Regions from separate parts of the Foliimonas ilicis genome, predicted to be linked through region 2. Evidence: riboswitches for the same ligand, from Rfam matches in the RefSeq annotation. Region 2 holds a riboswitch; the other holds the start of a gene.
What was found. A riboswitch is a leader RNA that binds a small molecule or an ion and turns the genes downstream of it on or off. The one in region 2 is predicted to bind S-adenosylmethionine.
Positions count from the first base shown of each region.

Region 1: linked by a shared signal. The riboswitch ahead of ABFT80_RS18255 (O-succinylhomoserine sulfhydrylase) and the one ahead of metX (homoserine O-acetyltransferase MetX) in region 2 are both predicted to bind S-adenosylmethionine.

Region 1 is NZ_JBDUUH010000008.1:216,719-226,737, forward strand. Features, by position in the region: gene argF (ornithine carbamoyltransferase) at 1-411, shown strand, start outside; gene ABFT80_RS18240 (Hsp33 family molecular chaperone) at 562-1,554, shown strand; gene ABFT80_RS18245 (BaiN/RdsA family NAD(P)/FAD-dependent oxidoreductase) at 1,771-2,967, opposite strand; gene apaG (Co2+/Mg2+ efflux protein ApaG) at 3,185-3,577, opposite strand; gene ABFT80_RS18255 (O-succinylhomoserine sulfhydrylase) at 3,666-4,859, opposite strand; SAM riboswitch at 4,902-4,979, opposite strand; gene ABFT80_RS18260 (2'-deoxycytidine 5'-triphosphate deaminase) at 5,056-6,144, shown strand; tRNA gene ABFT80_RS18265 (tRNA-Gly) at 6,381-6,454, opposite strand; gene ABFT80_RS18270 (DUF6460 domain-containing protein) at 6,576-6,839, shown strand; gene ABFT80_RS18275 (histone deacetylase family protein) at 6,823-7,746, opposite strand; gene ABFT80_RS18280 (hypothetical protein) at 7,680-7,970, shown strand; gene ABFT80_RS18285 (Rap1a/Tai family immunity protein) at 8,042-8,446, opposite strand; gene ABFT80_RS18290 (hypothetical protein) at 8,540-9,181, opposite strand; gene ABFT80_RS18295 (quinone-dependent dihydroorotate dehydrogenase) at 9,182-10,019, opposite strand, start outside.
Region 2 is NZ_JBDUUH010000001.1:793,814-803,832, forward strand. Features, by position in the region: gene ABFT80_RS03970 (esterase-like activity of phytase family protein) at 1-401, shown strand, start outside; gene ABFT80_RS03975 (spermidine synthase) at 637-1,308, opposite strand; gene ABFT80_RS03980 (queuosine precursor transporter) at 1,312-1,992, opposite strand; gene rpmB (50S ribosomal protein L28) at 2,118-2,414, opposite strand; gene ABFT80_RS03990 (DUF3108 domain-containing protein) at 2,666-3,451, shown strand; gene yddG (aromatic amino acid exporter YddG) at 3,481-4,362, shown strand; gene gloB (hydroxyacylglutathione hydrolase) at 4,359-5,126, opposite strand; gene ABFT80_RS04005 (class I SAM-dependent methyltransferase) at 5,221-5,997, shown strand; gene ABFT80_RS04010 (lysozyme inhibitor LprI family protein) at 5,994-6,392, shown strand; gene ABFT80_RS04015 (hypothetical protein) at 6,483-6,971, shown strand; gene metW (methionine biosynthesis protein MetW) at 7,044-7,658, opposite strand; gene metX (homoserine O-acetyltransferase MetX) at 7,655-8,830, opposite strand; SAM riboswitch at 8,900-8,977, opposite strand; gene hisC (histidinol-phosphate transaminase) at 9,059-10,019, shown strand, end outside.

The sequences.
Region 1 (10,019 bases), on a different contig from region 2:
CTCGAAGCTTCCGCCCGGTTCAGCTTCAACCTGAACATCGCCGTGCCGGATGGCAGCGAGCCGGAGCAAAAGCATGTCGATTGGGCCAAGGCCAATGGCGGCGTGGTGAATTTCTTCGGCTCGGCCGAACAGGCGGTCAGCGATGTCGATTGCATTGTCACCGACACCTGGGTCTCGATGGGTCAGGAGCACCGCGCGCGCGGCCACAATGTTTTCCTGCCCTATCAGGTCAATGCAGATTTGATGAAACACGCGAAATCCGATGCGCTTTTCATGCACTGCCTGCCCGCGCATCGCGGCGAGGAAGTCACCGACGAAGTGATCGACGGGCCGAATTCGGTCGTCTTCGACGAGGCGGAAAATCGTCTCCATGCGCAGAAGGCCGTGCTGGCGTGGAGCCTCGGTGCTTGATCTAGCCGGGCACAATGCCTATCTGCCGGAAATCGAAATTCACATTCGTTTGAACGATTAACCGCGCGCGTTTTTGTTGACGCGTTGCGGGTGAGCGACGCATGCTTGCATAAAATGCCGTTCTAACGAGCTTTTGACAGGAACGATTCTGTGGCTGAAACCGAAAGAAAACTCGGCGAATTTGGCTTTGCCGGCGACGATCATGTGGTGCCCTTCGAGGTAGCCTCGCTCGATGTGCGTGGCCGCACGGTGCAGCTTGGACCGATGATCGACCAGATTCTGGCCCGCCATGACTACCCGGAACCCGTCGCGCAGCTTCTCGCAGAAGCCGCTACCATCACCGTGCTTCTCGGAACGTCGCTCAAATTCGACGGAAAATTCATTCTGCAGACGCGTTCGGACGGTCCGGTCGATCTGCTGGTTGCGGATTTTTCGACGCCGGGTTCGTTGCGCGCCTATGCCCGCTTCAATGCGGACAGGGTCGATGCGGCCGTGCAGGCCAAGGCTGCGACGCCCGCGCAATTGCTTGGCTCCGGCGTGCTGGCGCTGACCATCGATCAGGGGCCGAACACGCAGCCATATCAGGGCATCGTGCAGCTTGACGGCACGTCGCTTGAAGATGCCGCGCGCACTTATTTCAGGCAGTCGGAGCAGATCCCGACGGATGTGCGTCTGTCGGTCGCGAAGCTCGTCCAGCCTTCCGAGAAGGGCAATGTCGAGCAATGGCGCGCTGGCGGCATTCTCGCGCAGTTCCTGCCGCAAGCGCCGGAGCGTCTTCGCGTAGCGGATTTGCCGGGCGGCGATGGCGCGCCTGATGAGGAATACGTTGAAGTCGAGGACAATTCCTGGCGCGAATTGCTGGCGCTTACCTCGACCATCGAGCCCAGCGAACTTATCGACCCGACTGTCGGTGCCGAAAGGCTGCTCTACCGTCTGTTCAACGAGCATGGCGTGCGGGTGTTCGAAGGCGTCGAAGTGGCGGACGAATGCTCCTGCTCACGCGATCGCATCCGCGGCATTCTCGACGGCTTCTCCGCCGAAGAGATCCAGGACAGCGTGGAAGACGGCAAGATTCGCGTAAACTGCGAATTCTGCTCGAAGGAGTATGCGTTTGAGCCTTCGGAGTTTGCCGCGAAGGCGTAAGAGCCTTTCATTTTAGGTTGGGGGGAAAGCGCCCCCCTCTGTCCTGCCGGACATCTCCCCCACGGGTGGGGAGATTAGCCGTCCGCTGTCGATGGCGGCTAACTGGCGACGAAGTTTTGCGAAATCATAGATGAAATCTAATCTCCCCACCTGTGGGGGAGATGTCCGGCAGGACAGAGGGGGGCGCCTCGCGATTCCGTTAAAACAGGAAGCACCCTAACGCTCCGCAATGGCCGTCCCCGCCGCCCAGCCGGACGACCACGCCCACTGAAAATTATATCCGCCGAGCCAACCGGTCACATCCACCACTTCGCCGATGAAGTAGAGCCCATCGACGGTTTTCGCTTCCATCGTGCGCGAGTTCAGACCTGCCGTATCGACACCGCCGAGCGTCACTTCGGCGGTGCGGTATCCTTCCGATCCGATGGGGAACACCTCCCATCCCTGAACAATCGAGGCAATCGCCGCGAGCTTCTTGTCGCTGCACTCGCCCATCGTACCCGCCCAGCCATGCGCTTCGGCCAGATATGTCGCCAGCCGCTTGGGCAGGATTTCGCCGAGCGCGTTTGAGATACTTCGGCGGCCGTTTTCGCGTTTCGATGCGCATAGGGCTCCGAAAATGTCATCCTTGGGCAGAAACGCGATCTTTATCGGCTCTTTCTCGCGCCAATAGGACGAGATTTGCAAAATCGCCGGGCCGGAAAGGCCGCGATGCGTGAATAGCAGGGCCTCGTCGAAAGAGGTCTTGCCGTGCGAGACGCGGACATCTGCTGCGACGCCTGCGATTTCACGAAAGCTTGCCAGAACATCCTCACCGAATGTCAGCGGAACCAGTGCTGCGCGTGTTTCGGTCACAGCCAAATCGAACTGGCCCGCAATCTGGTAGCCAAGCCCCGTCGCGCCCATTTTCGGAATGGATTTGCCGCCGCAGGCGACAACGAAATACCTGCAGCGGATTTTTGCGGCGCCATCGCCGCCAAGCGTCACCGCAAATCCGTCTTCGGCCCGCTCAAGCCCTTCCAGCGTGGTCGCGAGCCGCAATTCGCAACCCGCGCTACGCATTTCGTCTAGCAGCATGGCGATAATGTCCTTGGCGGAATTATCGCAGAAAAGCTGCCCCAGTGTCTTTTCGTGGTAGGCGATGCGGTGTTTTTCGACCAGGGCGATGAAGTCGCGCTGCGTGTAGCGGCCAAGCGCGGATTTCGCAAAATGCGGATTACCTGAGAGAAAATTGCGCGCGCTGGTCCCGATATTCGTGAAATTGCAGCGCCCGCCGCCCGAAATCCGGATTTTCTCGCCGGGCGATTTCGCATGATCGACGATAAGCACACGCCCGCCGCGCGACGCAGCGTGGATCGCGCACATCATTCCCGCAGCACCTGCCCCCAGAACGACAGTGTCGAAAGTCTCAATCCGCATTGAATGTTGGTCCTAAATTCGGGAAGGCTCGCCCCTCATCCGCCTGCCGGCACCTTCTCCCCGCAAGCAGGGAGAAGGACGATGTCCTCAATGTTTCGCTTAGCATGTTGGAGTGAACCGGACGAACAAGATTTGCGCGGCGAACCCGCTTATCCCTTCTCCCCGTTTTTACGGGGAGAAGGTGCCGGCAGGCGGATGAGGGGCCACTGTCCTAATTCACCACGCGTCGCGCGCCGGGCAGATCCAGCGAAAACGCCGGTATCTCGATGTCGAAAACCTCGTCGCGCTCGTTCCGCATCGTGTAGAGCCCGGCCATGATGCCGGATGGCGTCGTGAGCGGGCAGCCGGATGTGTATTGATAGCTGTCGCCGGGGTCGAGTTCGGGCTGTTCGCCAACCACGCCCGCGCCCCGCACCTCTTCGACCGTACCGTTGCCATCCGTGATGCGCCAGTAGCGCGACATGAGCTGCACGGAATCGTTGGACTGATTGTCGATGGTGATCCGGTAGCCCCAGACGAAGCGGTTTTCAGCGGGAGACGACTGCTCTTCGAGATAGAAGGGCTGTACGACGACTGCGATGTTGCGCGTTACTGCGCGGTACATGGGCATGCTCCCGAAGGCTTTTGATAGACCGGGTTGTCCGATCTATCGTAATTCAGCCATCGTAAATCGGAATGTGACTTTCGCGTGATCAACCCGCTGCGCGCAACGCCTTCTCGACGTCCTGCAGCAGATCGTCCACGTCTTCGAGGCCGACCGAAATGCGCAGCGTGCCCGGATCGATGCCGAGCTCTTCGCGAGCCTCGTCGGTCAGGTTCTTATGCGTCGTGGTTGCCGGATGCGTGATCAGGCTTTTTGCATCGCCAAGATTGTTGGAGATTTTCATGATCTCCAGCGCGTTCTGGAATGCGAAGGCCGCTTTCTTTCCGCCCTTCACATTCAGGCAGATCAAAGTCGAGCCGCCGCTCATCTGCTTCCGGACCAGATCGGCCTGCGGATGGTCGGCGCGGCCCGGATAGATCACGCTTGCAACTTCGGAACGCTCGGCCAAAAAGTCGGCGATCTTGCCAGCACTTTCCGTCTGCTGACGAACGCGCAGCGGCAAGGTCTCCAGACCTTTCAACAGCGTCCATGCATTGAAAGGCGAAAGGCTGGGGCCGGTGTGGCGGAAATAATCGTGCAGGTTTTCGTCGATCCATTCCTTGTCGGAAAGGATCACGCCGCCGAGGCAGCGGCCCTGGCCGTCAATGTGCTTGGTGGCGGAATAGACGACGACATGCGCGCCGAGTTCCAGCGGCTTTTGCTGCAAAGGCGTTGCGAAGACATTGTCGACCACGAGCCGTGCGCCGACCGAGCGCGCGAGGCTTGCGACTGCGGCGACATCGACAACTTCAAGCGTCGGGTTGGTCGGGCTTTCGAAGAAGAAAAGCTTGGTGTTCGGGCGGACAGCCTTTTCCCAATTGGCGATGTCCTTGCCATCGACCAGCGTTGCCTCGATGCCGTATTTCGGCGCGAGTGTTTCGACGACCCAACGGCACGAGCCGAACAGCGCGCGCGCTGCAACGATGTGGTCGCCAGCCTTCAGGCCGCACAGAACGGCGGCGGTAACGGCCGCCATGCCGGAGGCGGTGGCGCGGGCGTCTTCCGCGCCTTCCAGGGCGCACATGCGCTTTTCGAACATATCGACGGTCGGGTTGGCGTAGCGCGAATAGATGAAACCGGGCTCTTCGCCCTTGAAGCGCGCTTCGGCAGCTTCGGCGGTTTCATAGACATAGCCTTGCGTGAGAAAAATAGCTTCGGACGTTTCGCCGAAACCGGAGCGCATCGTGCCTGCGTGAACGAGAGCGGTTTGAGGCTTCCAGTTGCGCTTGCTATCTGTCGTCATCGGTCCTGACCTAAATAAAAAAACCGGCCGCGAAAGTCGCACGCCGGTCTGTCAGCGGCCCTTTAGCGATTTGTTTAACGTGGCTGCAAGCCGACCGGCCAAATCACCACGGGATAACGTTTCTTTAGACCCCGACCATGCTTGCGTCAATCTTTGTCATCATTAAACCTTCCGCGACCATCATCGGAGCGAAGTTTTGCGGCAATCAGGAATTCTCCCGGATCAGGACATTGCAGGGCTGTTTCAGTCCGGCGCGCTGGCTGCACCCCGCGCGCTCGATACCGATCAGATCCAGCCCGCCAGCCTCGATCTGAGGCTCGGCGAAAAGGCGTGGCGGGTGCGCGCAAGCTTTCTGCCGGGACCGGGCAGCCTTGTTTCGGAAAAGCTCGACCGGCTGAAACTGCACGAGATCGACCTGACGGCAGGTGCGGTGCTGGAAACAGGCTGCGTCTATATCGTGCCGCTTCTGGAGGGACTTCAGCTTCCAACCAGCATTTCGGCCTCGGCAAATCCGAAAAGCTCGACCGGCCGTCTCGATATTTTCACGCGCGTCATGACCGACTTCGGACAGGAGTTCGACAAGATACCGGCGGGCTACACCGGCCCGCTTTATCTGGAAGTCAGCCCGCGCACATTCCCCATCGTCGTGCGCACCGGCTCGCGTCTTTCGCAGATACGTTTCCGCATCGGCAATGCGCTGCTTGGCGAAAGCGAATTGCAGGATTTGCATACGCAAGACATGCTCGTCGCTTCCGAACAGCCCAATATTTCGGGCGGCGGCATTGCGCTGTCGATCGACCTCAAGGGCGGTGAAAACGGCCTGATCGGTTATCGTGGCAAGCACCATACGAGCCTTGTCGATGTCGATGTGCGGGCCGCGCACGATCTGCACGAATTCTGGGAACCGCTCTACAATCGCGGCAGCGGTGAACTGATCCTCGATCCCGATGAATTCTACATTCTCGTTTCGCGCGAAGCGGTGCATGTGCCGCCATTATTTGCAGCGGAAATGACGCCCTTCGATCCGCTGGTCGGCGAATTCCGCGTTCACTATGCGGGTTTCTTCGACCCCGGCTTTGGCCACACGGCGGCAGGCGGCACGGGCAGCCGCGCAGTGCTGGAAGTGCGCAGCCATGAGGTGCCGTTCATTCTGGAACACGGCCAGATCGTCGGACGACTGGTCTATGAGCACATGCTGTCGCGACCGAAGGCGCTTTACGGGCTGGATCTCGGCTCGAACTATCAGGCACAGGGCCTGAAACTGTCGAAGCATTTTCGGGCTTAGAACTTATTTTTAAATAGAAACGTTGGCGGGACAGCACCCCCCTCTGCCCTGCCGGGCATCTCCCCCTCAAGGGTGGAGATTACCCCGTCATCAACGCACGGTACGAATTGCTGACGTTGCAGAATGAAGGTGGAGGATCGTGTCAGCCAATCTCCACCCTTGAGGGGGAGATGGCCGGCAGGCCAGAGGGGGGTGCCTCGCGATTCCATCGAAACAGGAATTATTCTAGAAACGGCTGGAGCGGGTAGCGGGAATCGAACCCGCGCGATCAGCTTGGGAAGCTGACAAGCTACCATTACATCATACCCGCACAGACGATCATTTATCACGCGCGGCGCGAGCGTCGCAATGGAAATTCAGATGCGCTCCGCTTGATGCGAGCGGCTGCTTTGCGTATGTGCAGGGGCGCATTATTAAACTTGGAGAATGCCATGTCCGGACTGACGCGTTTTCTGGGAGACACCCCGCTCAGGGTCTTGCTCAAGCTGGTCGTCGTCTCGTTTCTGGTCGGTATCGTCATGAATACGTTCGGCTGGTATCCGATGGACGTTCTGCACGGCGTTCGCGATTTCATCCTGCGCATCTGGAATATGGGCTTCGCAGCGCTTGGCCGCTTCGGCGACTATTTCGTGATCGGTGCGGTGATCGTCGTCCCGGCCTTCATCCTGCTCAGGCTTTTCAGCTACCGCCGCTGACCGGTCCGGCATAGCGGTCGGCGATTTCGAACAGGATCGCATGGCGCGCGGCAAGCGTCGGCAGGTCGTTGGAATAGCCGCCGCCGAGCACACCGCAAACCGGTACGCCGCGACCGCGAAAATGCCCGATCACCAGATCGTCGCGTTTTCTCAAACCCTCATCCGTCATGGCCAGCCGTCCAAGGCGGTCGTCGCGATGGGGATCGACGCCTGCATTGTAGAACACGAAGTCCCATTTCCCCTGATGCGAAATCGTATGAAGTGCCGTGTCGAGCCGTGACAGATAGGCTTCGTCGTCCGTCTGGTCGGCCAGAGCAATATCTAGATCAGACGCGATCTTGCGCACCGGATAATTCCTTTCCGCATGCATGGAAAAGGTGAAAACCCGGTCGTGCTTTGCCAGAATATCGGCCGTTCCATCGCCTTGATGGACGTCGAGATCGACAATCAGGATTTTCTTCGCCAGTTTTTCCGAAATCAGCACCAGTGCTGCGACCGCAACGTCGTTGAAGGTGCAAAAGCCTGCGCCATGCGCGCGCTTGGCGTGATGGCTGCCGCCAGCCGTGTTGCAGGCAAGGCCATGTTCCAGCGCCAGCCGTGCGGCGAGGATCGTTCCGCCAGCGGCGAGCAGTGCGCGGCGCGAGACGCGCTCATTGATCGGAAAGCCGATCTCGCGTTCGATTTTTTCCGGCACCTTGCAGGAAATAACCTGCTCGACATAGGCGGGCTCATGGGCGAATTCGAGCCATTCAGAACGTGCGGGCGCAGGCACATGCAGGAAGCCGGGATGGACCAGCGCCAATTCGTGCAGCCGCTCCATAAGCATCGAATATTTGCCCATTGGAAATCTATGCGCCACAGGGAAGGCGGCGTCGTAGTCCGGGTGATGAACGATGTGAAGCGGCATTAGAACAGGGAGAAGATCATCATGCCAGCGAAGGCTATGAGCAGCACGATGTAAAACGGGCGGAAGAGATAGAAACGCTGCCAATTCGTGAGGCCGAGAGCATTGATATAAACGCGCTCATCAAGCTTCACATTGTCCATGCCGCTATCGACGGAAAAATCACCTCCATTATTCTTATAAAATCGGTATTCCCTGACCTGCGCGATAATCTGGTGAGCGGCTAGAAGGCCGACCGCCACGAACGCTGCTGAAAAAAGCAAGATTTCCAATAATAGCATAACGGGAAAACTCCTCTTTAATCCGTAGGACAGGGAAAAATAGCGGCCAGTCCTTCAATCACCAATGTCGATGCTCTCTCTTTGAGGCGCTCTGGCGTGACGATCCGAAGATGGGTGTATACGCGGTCTGCAAGCTCATGAGGGAGAACCGATCCGGCCCCACACCACCCCGTCCCGCTGGTAGCATCCGCCACCCCAGCTATATAAGCACCACCGCGAGCGCCCGACTTGATACGGCCAGCCTCGCTCCGTAGAGCGCCATCATCGGACTTTCCTTCGAGCGCCTTGATCAGCTCCGTCCCGCTGATTATCCAGTCGCGGGCCTCATCGTTGCCAGATTCTGCCGACGCAACATTGATAGCCAAACCTATCGACAGTATCGCCGCCGGAAAAATTGCCCGAAATTGGTACGCTGCTGTCATCTTCCGCTCCGTTGATCAGGCTGCCACCGGCGCTACTCGAACGCAGGCGGTTGCTCGACATGGCTGACCCAATGCACCCTGGAACGCGCAACATCAGATCGTGTATCGCTTATAGGCTTCGCGCAGGAATTGCTTGCCTTTCTCGGTCAGGTGCGATGCGTCAACGAATGCGGAAAACGAGCCGGCCTGATCCCGCATATTGCCGAGTTGGTCGATCATCTCTTTGCTCCCGAACACGACATGAAAACGCTCGCCAGCGGGCAGCCACACACAAAGCGGACCAAATGAGAACTCCAGGATGACGTCCTCATGGAAAACTTGAAAAAGATCGTCCCATGCGCGAACCGGTTCGATGCTGGTGGTTTTCTCCGGCCGCTTGCCGAACTCGGCATGGAAGATACTGACGGACCTTCCGGGGGAGCCAGCAATCCCTGCCAGGACAAGGAACGCGGCCCTGTCGAGAACATCAGGCAATATCTGAGCTTTGAACCCACGCGCCAGAAGGAATGCAGGGCGCAGAAGGCGCTTTTCATCGAGCGCGTCATCAAAAAGCGTAGCCAATGTATTGCACCATACATTCTTGACAGGGTTTGTCGCACAACTTCCGCAGACCGTCCCAAAACCCTTGAGCCGATTCCTGATGTGGTTGGTGCATGGTAAGCCAAGCTCATAACCATCTGCCCGAAGAGTTTTGGGACGGTCTGCCTGATTAACGCACCGCGGCGCTTCGGCCAATTAACTTTGTATAGTCCGATCGGCCCAGCGATCGAGATGCAGGTCGCGGAATTCGGAGATTGAAGCAAGACCACTCTGATCGACAAGTTTGCTCAGATCCGAAACGATCCTGCCCGGCAATGCCGGTCCGCCATATATCAGGCTCGTATAGAGCTGGACCAGATCGGCACCGGCGCGCATTTTTTCGAGCACTGTTTCTGCCGAATCCACGCCGCCAACGCCGATAATCGCGACTTTCGGCCCAAGCAATTTGCGCATTTTCGCCAAAACGATGGTCGAGCGCTCGAAAAGCGGTTTGCCGGAAAGCCCGCCCGTTTCGCCGGTATGCGTAGCACTGCGCAATCCGGTGCGGGAAATGGTTGTATTTGAAACTATCACCCCGTCGACGCCCTTTTCCAGAACCTCGGCGGCGATGTCTTCCAGTTCGGCCTCGACGAGATCGGGCGCGATTTTCAGGAAAACCGGCACGTTGACCCCGGTTTGCGCACGCGCTGCGAGGCTGCGCGAAAGAAGTTCGGCAAGGCTTTCGCGCGCCTGCATCGTGCGCAGGCCGGGCGTGTTGGGCGACGAGATGTTGATCGTCAGATAGGAGGCGTATTTTGCGAAGCGGCTGACGCCTGCCTCGTAATCCGCGATGCGATCAGTGCTGTCCTTGTTCGCGCCGACATTGACGCCGACGATGCCGCTGCGGCCCTTGCGTGCCTCAAGGCGTTGTTCGCAGGCAGCGTGTCCTTCATTGTTGAAGCCAAGCCGGTTGATAACGGCATCGTCTTCGACAAGCCGGAAAATACGCGGCTTCGGGTTGCCCGGCTGCGCGAGCGGCGTGACCGTGCCGATT
Region 2 (10,019 bases):
TTTCGGAAAAGAGCCTCGACACGAAGGGCAACATCTTCGCGGCGGTTATCGAAGGTCCGGGGAAGGGCGTTTTCACCATCAAGCGCGATGGCGAGTTCGACATCACCGATGGTGCGTTCCTGCCTGATGGCGACCTGCTGCTGCTGGAGCGCAGCTTTTCCATGGCAAGCGGTGTGCGTATGCGCCTGCGCCGTATCGAGGCTGCGGGCATCGCCAAGGGCGGTCTGGCAGATGGCCCCGTGCTGTTCGAGGCCAATATGGGCTACCAGATCGACAATATGGAAGGCATGGATGTCTGGACGCGCGACGATGGTGCGCTGATGATTTCCGTGATTTCAGACGACAATCATTCGATATTGCAGCGAAATCTCTATCTGGAATTCATCCTGCATGACGATTGAGGCCTTCATTTTTAGATAGAACCGCTGGCGGGACAGCGCCCCCCTCTGTCCTGCCGGACATCTCCCCCACAGGTGGGGAGATTACCCTGTCATTAAAGCGCAGTACCAATTGCTGACGTTGCAGGATGAAGGCGGAGGGTTATGTCAGCCAATCTCCCCACCCGTGGGGGAGATGTCCGGCAGGACAGAGGGGGGGCCTCGTGATTCCATCACAACAGGAAGCGCTTCAAAGCCGTTATCGCGCCGTGGCGATCCAGATCACGTGGCGCGCGCCGCGCTTGCCATTGGCCCGCACCTTAACCTCTTCGACGGAGAAACCAGCGCGGCTGAGCCTGCGCGTGAAGCCGCTGTCCGGGCCTTGTGACCATACTGCCAGCACACCGCCGGGCTTCAGCGCGGCGCGGGCGCTATTCAGTCCGGTCATACTATACAAAGCGTCGTTACCCTCACGGGTGAGGCCCTCTGGACCATTATCGACATCGAGTAGGATGGCATCGAAAGCCGCCGCGCCGGACCGTATCAGCAGGCCGACATCATCCTCGCGAATGGTGACGCGCGGATCTTCGAGGCAATTGCCGAACACCTCCGCCATCGGGCCGCGTGCCCAGGAAACGACGGCTGGCACCAGTTCGGCGACAGTGATCTTCGCGTCTTGACCGATCTCGGCAAGCGCTGCGCGCAGCGTGAAGCCCATGCCTAGTCCGCCGATCAGAATATGTGGCGCGGAGTGGCCCGAAATACGCTCACAGGACAGCTTTGCCAGCGCTTCTTCGGAGCCGCTAAGGCGGCTGTTCATCAACTCATTGGTGCCGAGCATGATCGAGAATTCGGTACCGCGCCGCTTGAGGCGCAACTCCTGGTCACCGTCCGGCGTCTTTGCCGAATCAAGCTGGACCCAGGGCAGCATCGGCTAGGCTGCGACCTGCGGCTGTCTCCAGCGCGCGGCGAGCAGCCGGTAGGGGATCAGCGCGACCACAGCGATGATCAGCTTCACCGACAGATCGCCGATTGCCCACGACACCCAGCGCGCGACCTCTATGGGCAACACGCCGAGCAGGGGTGCTGCTTCGATTGCGAAATCATCGGTCGGGCCGACAAAGGCGAAGGCCGCAGAAAACGCAATGGTGAAGAAGATCGCTGTGTCGAGTACCGAGCCTGCGAGCGAGCCGAAAACTGGAGCGCGCCACCATGATTTGCGGCGAAGCCAGTTGAAGACGGTGACGTCGAGAAGCTGTGCGAATAGGAAAGCCGCGCCCGAAGCGCAGGCGATGCGAACGAGCCGGTCCGCCGCCGTTTCGAATTCGATGAACCCATACTGGAAAAGCAGTGGCGGGAAGGTGATCGAAGAGAAAACCGCCAGCATGAAGCCGACGAACACGACGCGGCGCGCCATGGATGGGCCGTAGCGCCTGTTTGCGAGGTCTGTGACGAGGAAGGCGATGGGATAGGTGAAGGCACCCCATGTCAGCACATCGGCCAGTGCCAGCCCTCCCAGCGTGCCTTGCACGGGGAACTGCACGAGGATGTTGGACGCCACGACGACAATCGCCATGGCCAGCACGAAGGGCAAATATCTGGAGATGATCTGCATTTTTTTATCCTGGGTAATGGAACCAGCCGAACAAACGAAAATGGCCGAGCAGAATCGGCCATCATCAAGCGAAAGTAATGCCTTTATCGACAAATGAGGCCGGGCTAACCGACCTCACCGATAAATCAGGCTGCGGGCTGATCCGCTACCTTCTTGGCGATCTGCTTCTTGAGCAGACGGGCGCGCTGCGAAAGTTCCGCAACGTCGGCCTTGGCCAGGAATGCATCGAGACCGCCACGGTGTTCGACCGTGCGGAGCGCGTTCGCCGAAATGCGCAGACGCACATTCTGGTTCAGCGTTTCGGAGATGAGCGTAACATTGACCAGGTTCGGCAGAAACCGACGACGGGTCTTGTTGTTGGCATGGCTCACATTGTTGCCGGTCATGACGGCTTTGCCGGTGAGTTCGCAAGCGCGGGACATTTGACTTACCTTCAGTTCAACATCGGCCAAAAAACCTCAACACACCAAGAAGTGGCGCGCAGTTTGGTCAGGCGGCCTTAAGGAAAAAGTTGGCGTTCCCATAGAGGCGTTTCGGAGCCTCGTCAAGTGAAACCGCTTATTTGAGCCGTATCAACATTCATAGAATGGCCGAATTTTTTCTTATAAACAAGAATCGAAGGGCCGCAAAAGCCGGGTGCCGGCTTACAGAATTCTCAGGAGTCACCCATTTCATGAAGCGGCTATACGGTTTCATCCTTCTCGCACTCGCCACTTCCAGCGGTTTACCGGCGCTCGCGCAGGCAAAGGAGGAGACTTTTCATGGCGACTACGCCGTTTCCTATCTTGGGCTGACGCTTGCCCGTTCGAGCTTCATCACCACATTCAAGGACGACAATTTTTCAGTCAGCGGCTCGCTTTCCAGCGCCGGACTGGCCGAGCTTTTCGACAGCACGCGCGGCACGATCGTCGCTTCGGGGAGTGTCGGCAAGGCAGCACCTTTGCCTATGGCCTTTGCCACCGATTATGTGTCTGGTCGCAAGAAGCAACGCACGGAAATCCGTTTTTCACGCGGCAATGTCAGCGATACGGTCAACAATCCGCCGTTGAAGAAGCGCGGCAAGGATTGGGTGCCGCTGAAGGACGCCGATCTGAAGTCAGTGGCGGACCCGATTTCGGCGACCTTGATACGCGCCAAAAATCTTTCGGAAGTCTGCGGGCGGACAGTCAAGATCTATGATGGTGAAATGCGCGCCGACCTGGCACTCGGTGCCGGGTCGATCACGCCCTTTTCGGTGCAGGGCTACAAGGGCGACGCGGTCACGTGCAGCGCAAGGTTCGTTCCCGTTTCCGGGTACAGAAAGGGCCGCAGGGCGCTTGAATTCCTCAGAGACAAGAGCAAGATCACCATTGCGTTTGCACCACTCGGCACAACCGGGATATATGCCCCCATCTACGCAACGGTCGGAACGGAGATCGGCACGATCACCGTGAAAGCGCGGCGGTTCGAGGCGAAATAAAAGGCGCGGTCCACGCGCCGGGGGACATTATGGTGCGTGCGACTTTCATCGGCTTCCTTGCTGTGGCTATGTGGGCTTTGCTTGCATTGCTGACAGATGCTTCGGGCCAGGTGCCGCCATTCCTGCTTTCCGCGATTACCTTCGCAATCGGAACCCTCGTCGGGCTTTTCGCGCGGCTGTTTACCAAGCCCGCGACCGAGAAAGTCGCCATTCCGCCGGTGGTCTGGCTGATCGGCATTGGCGGGCTGTTCGGCTACCATTTTTTCTATTTCACCGCGCTTCGCAACGCGCCAGCCGTCGAGGCGAGCCTCATCGCCTATATGTGGCCGCTGCTGATCGTTCTGGGGTCGGCGCTGATGCCGGGTGAAAGGCTGCGCTGGAACCACATCGTCGGCGCGCTTCTTGGCCTTGCGGGTACGTTCCTCATCGTCACCAAGGGCGGCGGGCTGGCATTCGAAAGCCGCTACGTCTTCGGCTATGCGATGGCTGCCGTCTGTGCGTTTTTGTGGTCGGGCTATTCGCTGCTGTCGCGGCGATTCCCCTCCGTGCCGACGAGCATCGTGACGTGGTTTTGCGCAGCGACGTCAATTCTCTCGCTGATCTGCCATCTGGCACTTGAGACCACAGTGCTGCCAGCGACTACCGGGCAATGGCTGGCGGTGCTGGGCCTTGGCCTGATGCCGGTTGGCGCTGCCTTCTATGCGTGGGATCACGGCGTCAAACGCGGCAATATTCAGGTGCTGGGCGCCGCCAGCTATGCCGCGCCGCTGCTTTCGACATTGGTGCTGATCGGCGCCGGGTTCGCCGAGCCGTCATGGCGCATTTTCGCCGCCTGCCTTCTCATCACAGGCGGCGCGACACTTGCGGCCAAGTCGCTTTTGTTTCGGAAAAAATCAGCAGCTACGGCTTAAAAATTGTCTTTCCGTTTGCGGATTTCAGCAAAAACAGCGTCGTCGGACGCGTTTTCCAGCCCAAGATTGGCGCGAATTTGCGAATCGTCCCAGCGAAGGAAAGGATTCGTCGCGAGCTCTTCGCCAATCGTTGTCGGCAAGGTCATTTCGCCCGCTGCGCGTTGAGCGTCGATTTTCTTGGCGCGTGTCTGCAATTCGGAATTTCCGGGATCGATCGTCAGCGCGAACCGCGCATTCGTCTGCGTATATTCATGTCCGCAATAAACGACCGTCTCCGGCGGCAGGGCTGCCAGCTTGCGCAGGGACTTCAGCATCACCTCCGGGCCACGTTCCAGAAGCCTGCCGCAGCCTAGCGCAAACAGCGTATCGGCGGTGAAGGCGAGCTTGGCTGACGGGATATGGTAGGAGATATGGCCCGCCGTATGCCCCGGCGTGTCGATTACTTTGATCTCATGTTTGCCGAATGGGATGATCGATCCTTCGCTGACACTCTCGTCTATCCCCGGAATCTTGTCATCCTCATCCTTGGGACCAATAATTTTCAGGCCAAATTTTTCTTTCAGAGCAAGATTTGCCTCGACATGGTCCTTGTGGTGATGGGTGATCAGCAGCAGATCAGGCTTCCAGCCGGTGCGCTCGATTGCCGCGACGATAGGGCCTTCTTCCGGCGCGTCGATGATCGCGGTGCGTCCGCTTTCCTCATCATGCATGAGAATGCCGAAATTATCGCTCCGGCATATGAACTGCTCGATCCTGATCGCCATAAAACTCTCCTTTGATGCCGCTACAGATAGGTCGCAGGCCGTTCAATGTCACCTGTCGCTTGATGTGGATGCCAGCCACGGCTACCGTCCCGCCATGCATTCCGACATTATCGACCTTCGATCTTTTTACAGCACGACGCTTGGCCGGATGGCCGAGCGGTCGATTTCCATGGGGCTTTCCTCTGTCTGGGACAATCTGCCCAATGAGAGGCTCGTCGGCCTTGGTTACACGCTGCCATGGCTCGAGCGCTTCGGGTCGGATGCCGAGCGTGTGTTTTCGTTCATGCCGGGTACGCAAGGGGCGGTGCGCTGGCCACAGGTAGGCAAATCGGCAACCGCGCTGGTGTTCGATGAGGAGCTGCCGCTGGTCGATGCATCAATAGACAGAATGCTGCTGGTTCATTCGCTGGAACATGCGGAAAGTCCGCGCGAGACGTTGAAGGAAATCTGGCGCGTGCTTTCACCTGCTGGTCGCGTGGTGATCGTCGTTCCGAACCGGCGCGGGGTCTGGGCGCGATTCGAGCATACGCCCTTCGGCACCGGTCGTCCGTTTTCGCGCGGGCAGCTCAATGAATTGCTTAGGGAAACCAATTTTACGCCGTCGGGCTGGTCCGACGCGCTGTATTTTCCGCCATCGCGCCGCCGCTTCATGATGAGATTCCATCCGCTCACGGAGCGGGCGGGCAGGCGGCTTTGGCCGATTTTCTCAGGCGTCATCATCGTCGAGGCGCAGAAGCGGCTTTATCAGGGACTGCCCGTCACACAGCGGGCATCGCGGCGTGTTTTCATGCCGGTGCTCACGCCGCAAGGTGCGTCGCATGCCATGGTACGGGTTACAAAACGCAGGAACAGGATGGAGGTTGAATCATGAAAATTCTACACAGGGTATCGCTTGCCGGGCTTTTGCTTATCGGCGCGGGCTCTATGGCATCTGCCGATGATGCCTACGACAAGTGCATCAATGACAGCGACGGCACCAATACGGCCTGGGGCGAGTGCGGCGGCGCCTTCATGAAGCGCGAGGACGACAAACTCAACACGACATGGAAGCGGGTTTTCGCGCTGACCTCCGACCAGACCAAGACCGATCTTCTGGCCGAGCAGCGCGCCTGGGTGCAGTTTCGGGAAGCTGCGTGCCAATTCTATGCGAATGGCGACAGCGGTCGTGAAGGACAGGTGCTGAGCTACCCCGCCTGCGTTGCAGGTGTGATCGCAGACCGCACGGAGGCGCTTGAAGGCTACGAAGAGGATTTGAAGCCGATCTAATTTTTGTTTTTGTTACGCGATCCCGGGCATGGGCGTGACATTGACTTGGATGGTGTCCCCGCAGGAAGTCCGAACGAAGATGTAGGTAGAATGCAAGATGATCCGATCGAGGAGCTTCAGGCTCTGATAGAAAGACTATGGGCCAGAACTGGCCTTGGTAACTGCGTACAGATCGCCAGAAGCCGCCAAGACGATGGTTCTGCACACGTGGAAGTTGTCGTTGATCGCTATGACCTCGTGATTACAGAACGAGGCAATGACCTCGACCGAATAGCAGGGCTTTCCGTTTCTGACGCGGCGAGATGGTTCTTAATGGGTATGGCCGAGCGGCATGCTCAAAAGGCTGAGCTGCAAAACAGGGTCGCTCCTGAAGATGCATCGCCACTTCTTAGCGGCATCGATGACGACGGATATTCCCGCTGGAACTGGATGGCACCGGCAATCGAAACGATGAGCCGAATCTCGCCACAGCTCGGTGATTGGATGATTCAGGAATACGAGGTGGTACTGCGCCGCGCGCCGCTTGCAGACTATGAAAGACGGAATGCTCGATATCCGCTGCCGCCAGCATTCAAATGACCAATTTTGAGCCGAAGCGGACAAACGTCCCGTCTCAAAACTCCTGAAGCCAGCAACTTTTCGGGGCGTGGTTTACCTCTTCAGCAAAAACACTGCCTGCTGGCCGAAGAAATTCCAGAACCACCACGGCATGGAAAATCCAATTTTCTGGCCGTTGCCATCCAGTGCGGTCGCGCGTTCGACTTTTGCGCCGACCTCGTCGCAAAGGCCGATGAAATCGCGGATCGTGCAGAAATGGATGTTGGGCGTATCGTACCACGAATAGGGCAGGTCTTTCGTCACCGGCATGCGGCCCTTGAAGAACAGGGACAGCCTCACGCGCCAATGCCCGAAATTGGGGAATGACACGATGGCACGATCGCCGATGCGCAGAAGATGGTCGAGAACGGCCTTTGGGTCGCGTGTGGCCTGCAGCGTTTGCGACAGGATGACGAAGTCGAACCCTTTGTCCGAATAGAAAACGAGGTCCTTATCGGCATCGCCCTGAATGACCGAAAGTCCGCGCGCGACGCATTTGTTGACGCCGCGCTGGGAAATTTCGACGCCGCGGCCATCCACACTCTTCGTGGTTTGCAGCAGTTCCAGCAGATCGCCATTGTCGCAGCCTACGTCGAGCACCTTGGCTCCGGGCGTGATGAAATTGGCGATGACTTCGAGATCGACGCGTTGTGCGGTGTTCACGCTCATGATTGTTCCAATCCACGCGCCCGCGCTGCGGAGCGCAGGAAGCCGTTGATGGCCGCGAAAAGCTCCGGCTCGTCGAGCAGGAAGGCGTCGTGGCCGCGGTCGGTTTCGATTTCCACGAAGGAGACGGAAGCACCGGCAGCATTCAGCGCATGCACGATCCTGCGGCTCTCTTCGGTGGGGAAGAGCCAGTCGCTGGTGAAAGATACGAGGCAGAAGCGCGTCTGCGTTTTGCCGAATGCGTCGGCCAGTCTGCCGCCATGGTCTGCCGCAAGGTCGAAATAATCCATCGCCCGCGTCATGTAGAGATAGGAATTGGCATCGAAACGGTCGACGAATGTCATGCCCTGATGGCGCAGATAGGATTCAATCTGGAAATCCGCATCGAAACCGAAAGTCGGCTTGATCCGGTCCTGAAGATTGCGCCCGAATTTGCGATGCAGCGCGCTTTCGGAGAGATAGGTCACGTGAGCGGCCATGCGGGCGACCGCGAGGCCCTTTTCGGGCCGCGTGCCTGCTTCCAGATAGGTTCCGCCGTTCCAGTCGGGATCGGCCATGACGGCCTGTCTGCCGACCTCATGAAACGCGATGTTCTGCGAGGAATGCCGCGCACCGGTTGCGATCGGCAGCGCCGAGAATACGCGCTCCGGGTAGCTTGCCGCCCATTCCAGAACCTGCATGCCGCCCATCGAGCCGCCAACGACGGCAAATAGCTGATCGATGCCGAAATGATCGACCAGCATGGCCTGCGCGCGCACCATGTCGCGAATGGTGATGACTGGAAGGTCGAGCCCATAGGGACGGCCGGTCTGCGGGTTGATGGAGGCGGGGCCGGTGGAACCCAGACAGCCGCCGATGACATTGGAGCAGATGACGAAGAAGCGATCCGTATCGATGATCTTGCCGGGGCCGATCAGCACGTCCCACCAGCCGGGCTTGCCGGTGACGGGGTGGATGTTGGCGACGTGCTGGTCGCCGGTCAGCGCATGACAGATCAGCACCGCGTTCGATTTCGCCGCGTTCAATTCGCCATAGGTCTGGTATGCGATCTGGAACGGTGAAAGCAGCGTGCCCGCTTCAAGCTTCAGCGGCTTGTCCATACCGAAGCTCAGCACCGGCGAGGCTGGCGCGGTGGCCTGATCGTTATTGGTTTTGCGAGGGCGCGAAGCCGCCATGACAATTGTCCTGCCTTGCGATTTCTGTTTCCGGAAAAACAAAAACCGGCATCGCTAAGCAACGCCGGTTACAGATCGCAAACGGCCCTTTAGCGAATTGTTTTACGTGGCTGCAAGCCGACCGGCCAAATCACCACGGATCCTGCCAAGGCTTTTAAGGCTGGCGGCCCTTTGCGTCAACGGGAAAGCTTTGATAGAGCAGGCCTCCAACTCTGAAGGAACAAGGTCATGACACAAGCGCAGCGCCCCCAGCCGAAACCCGGTGTGATGGACATCGCTGCCTATATGCCGGGAAAGAGCGCCGCGCCGCATGGTGTCTCCAAGGTCCACAAGCTGTCTTCCAACGAAAGTCCGCTCGGACCTTCGCCCAAGGCTGTCGAGGCCGTTCAGAACCTGGCGGCGAGGCTCGAATACTACCCCGATGGTTCGGCAAGCAAATTGCGCGCGGCTATCGCGCAGGCGCATGGCCTGAACGCGGATAACATCATCTGCTCGAATGGCTCGGATGAGGTGATAGGGCTGCTTGCGCAGACCTATCTGCAGCCCGGCGATGAGGGCATTTTCACCGAACACGGTTTTCTGGTCTACAAGATCTACATTCAGGCTGCGGGCGGCGTTCCGGTCGTTGCCAAGGAAACCGATGAGACTGCGGATGTCGATGCGATCCTCGCAACGGTGAGCGAGCGCACGAAAATCGTCTTCCTCGCAAACCCGAACAATCCGACCGGCACCTATATTCCTTTCAGCGAAGTGCGCAGGCTGCATGCAGCGCTGCCACCGCATGTGCTTCTGGTGCTCGATGCGGCTTATGCCGAATATGTGCGCCGCAATGATTATGAGTCCGGTATCGAACTGGTCTCGTCATCGCAGAATGTCGTGATGACGCGGACTTTCTCGAAGATTTACGGGCTTGGCGGCGCGCGCGTCGGCTGGGCTTATGCGCCCGCGCATATCATCGATGCGCTGAACCGCATGCGCGGCCCCTTCAACGTGAATGCAGCGGCAATCGCGGCTGGCGTTGCGGCGGTCGAAGATCGCGCGCATTTCGAAGCGGCAGTTACTCATAATGAAAAATGGCTCGGCTGGCTCTCGCAGGAGCTTGGCGCGCTTGGGCTTCGGCTGACGCCGAGCGTTGGGAACTTCCTGCTGATCCATTTCCCGGAAAATGAGAAGCATTCTGCGGCGAAGG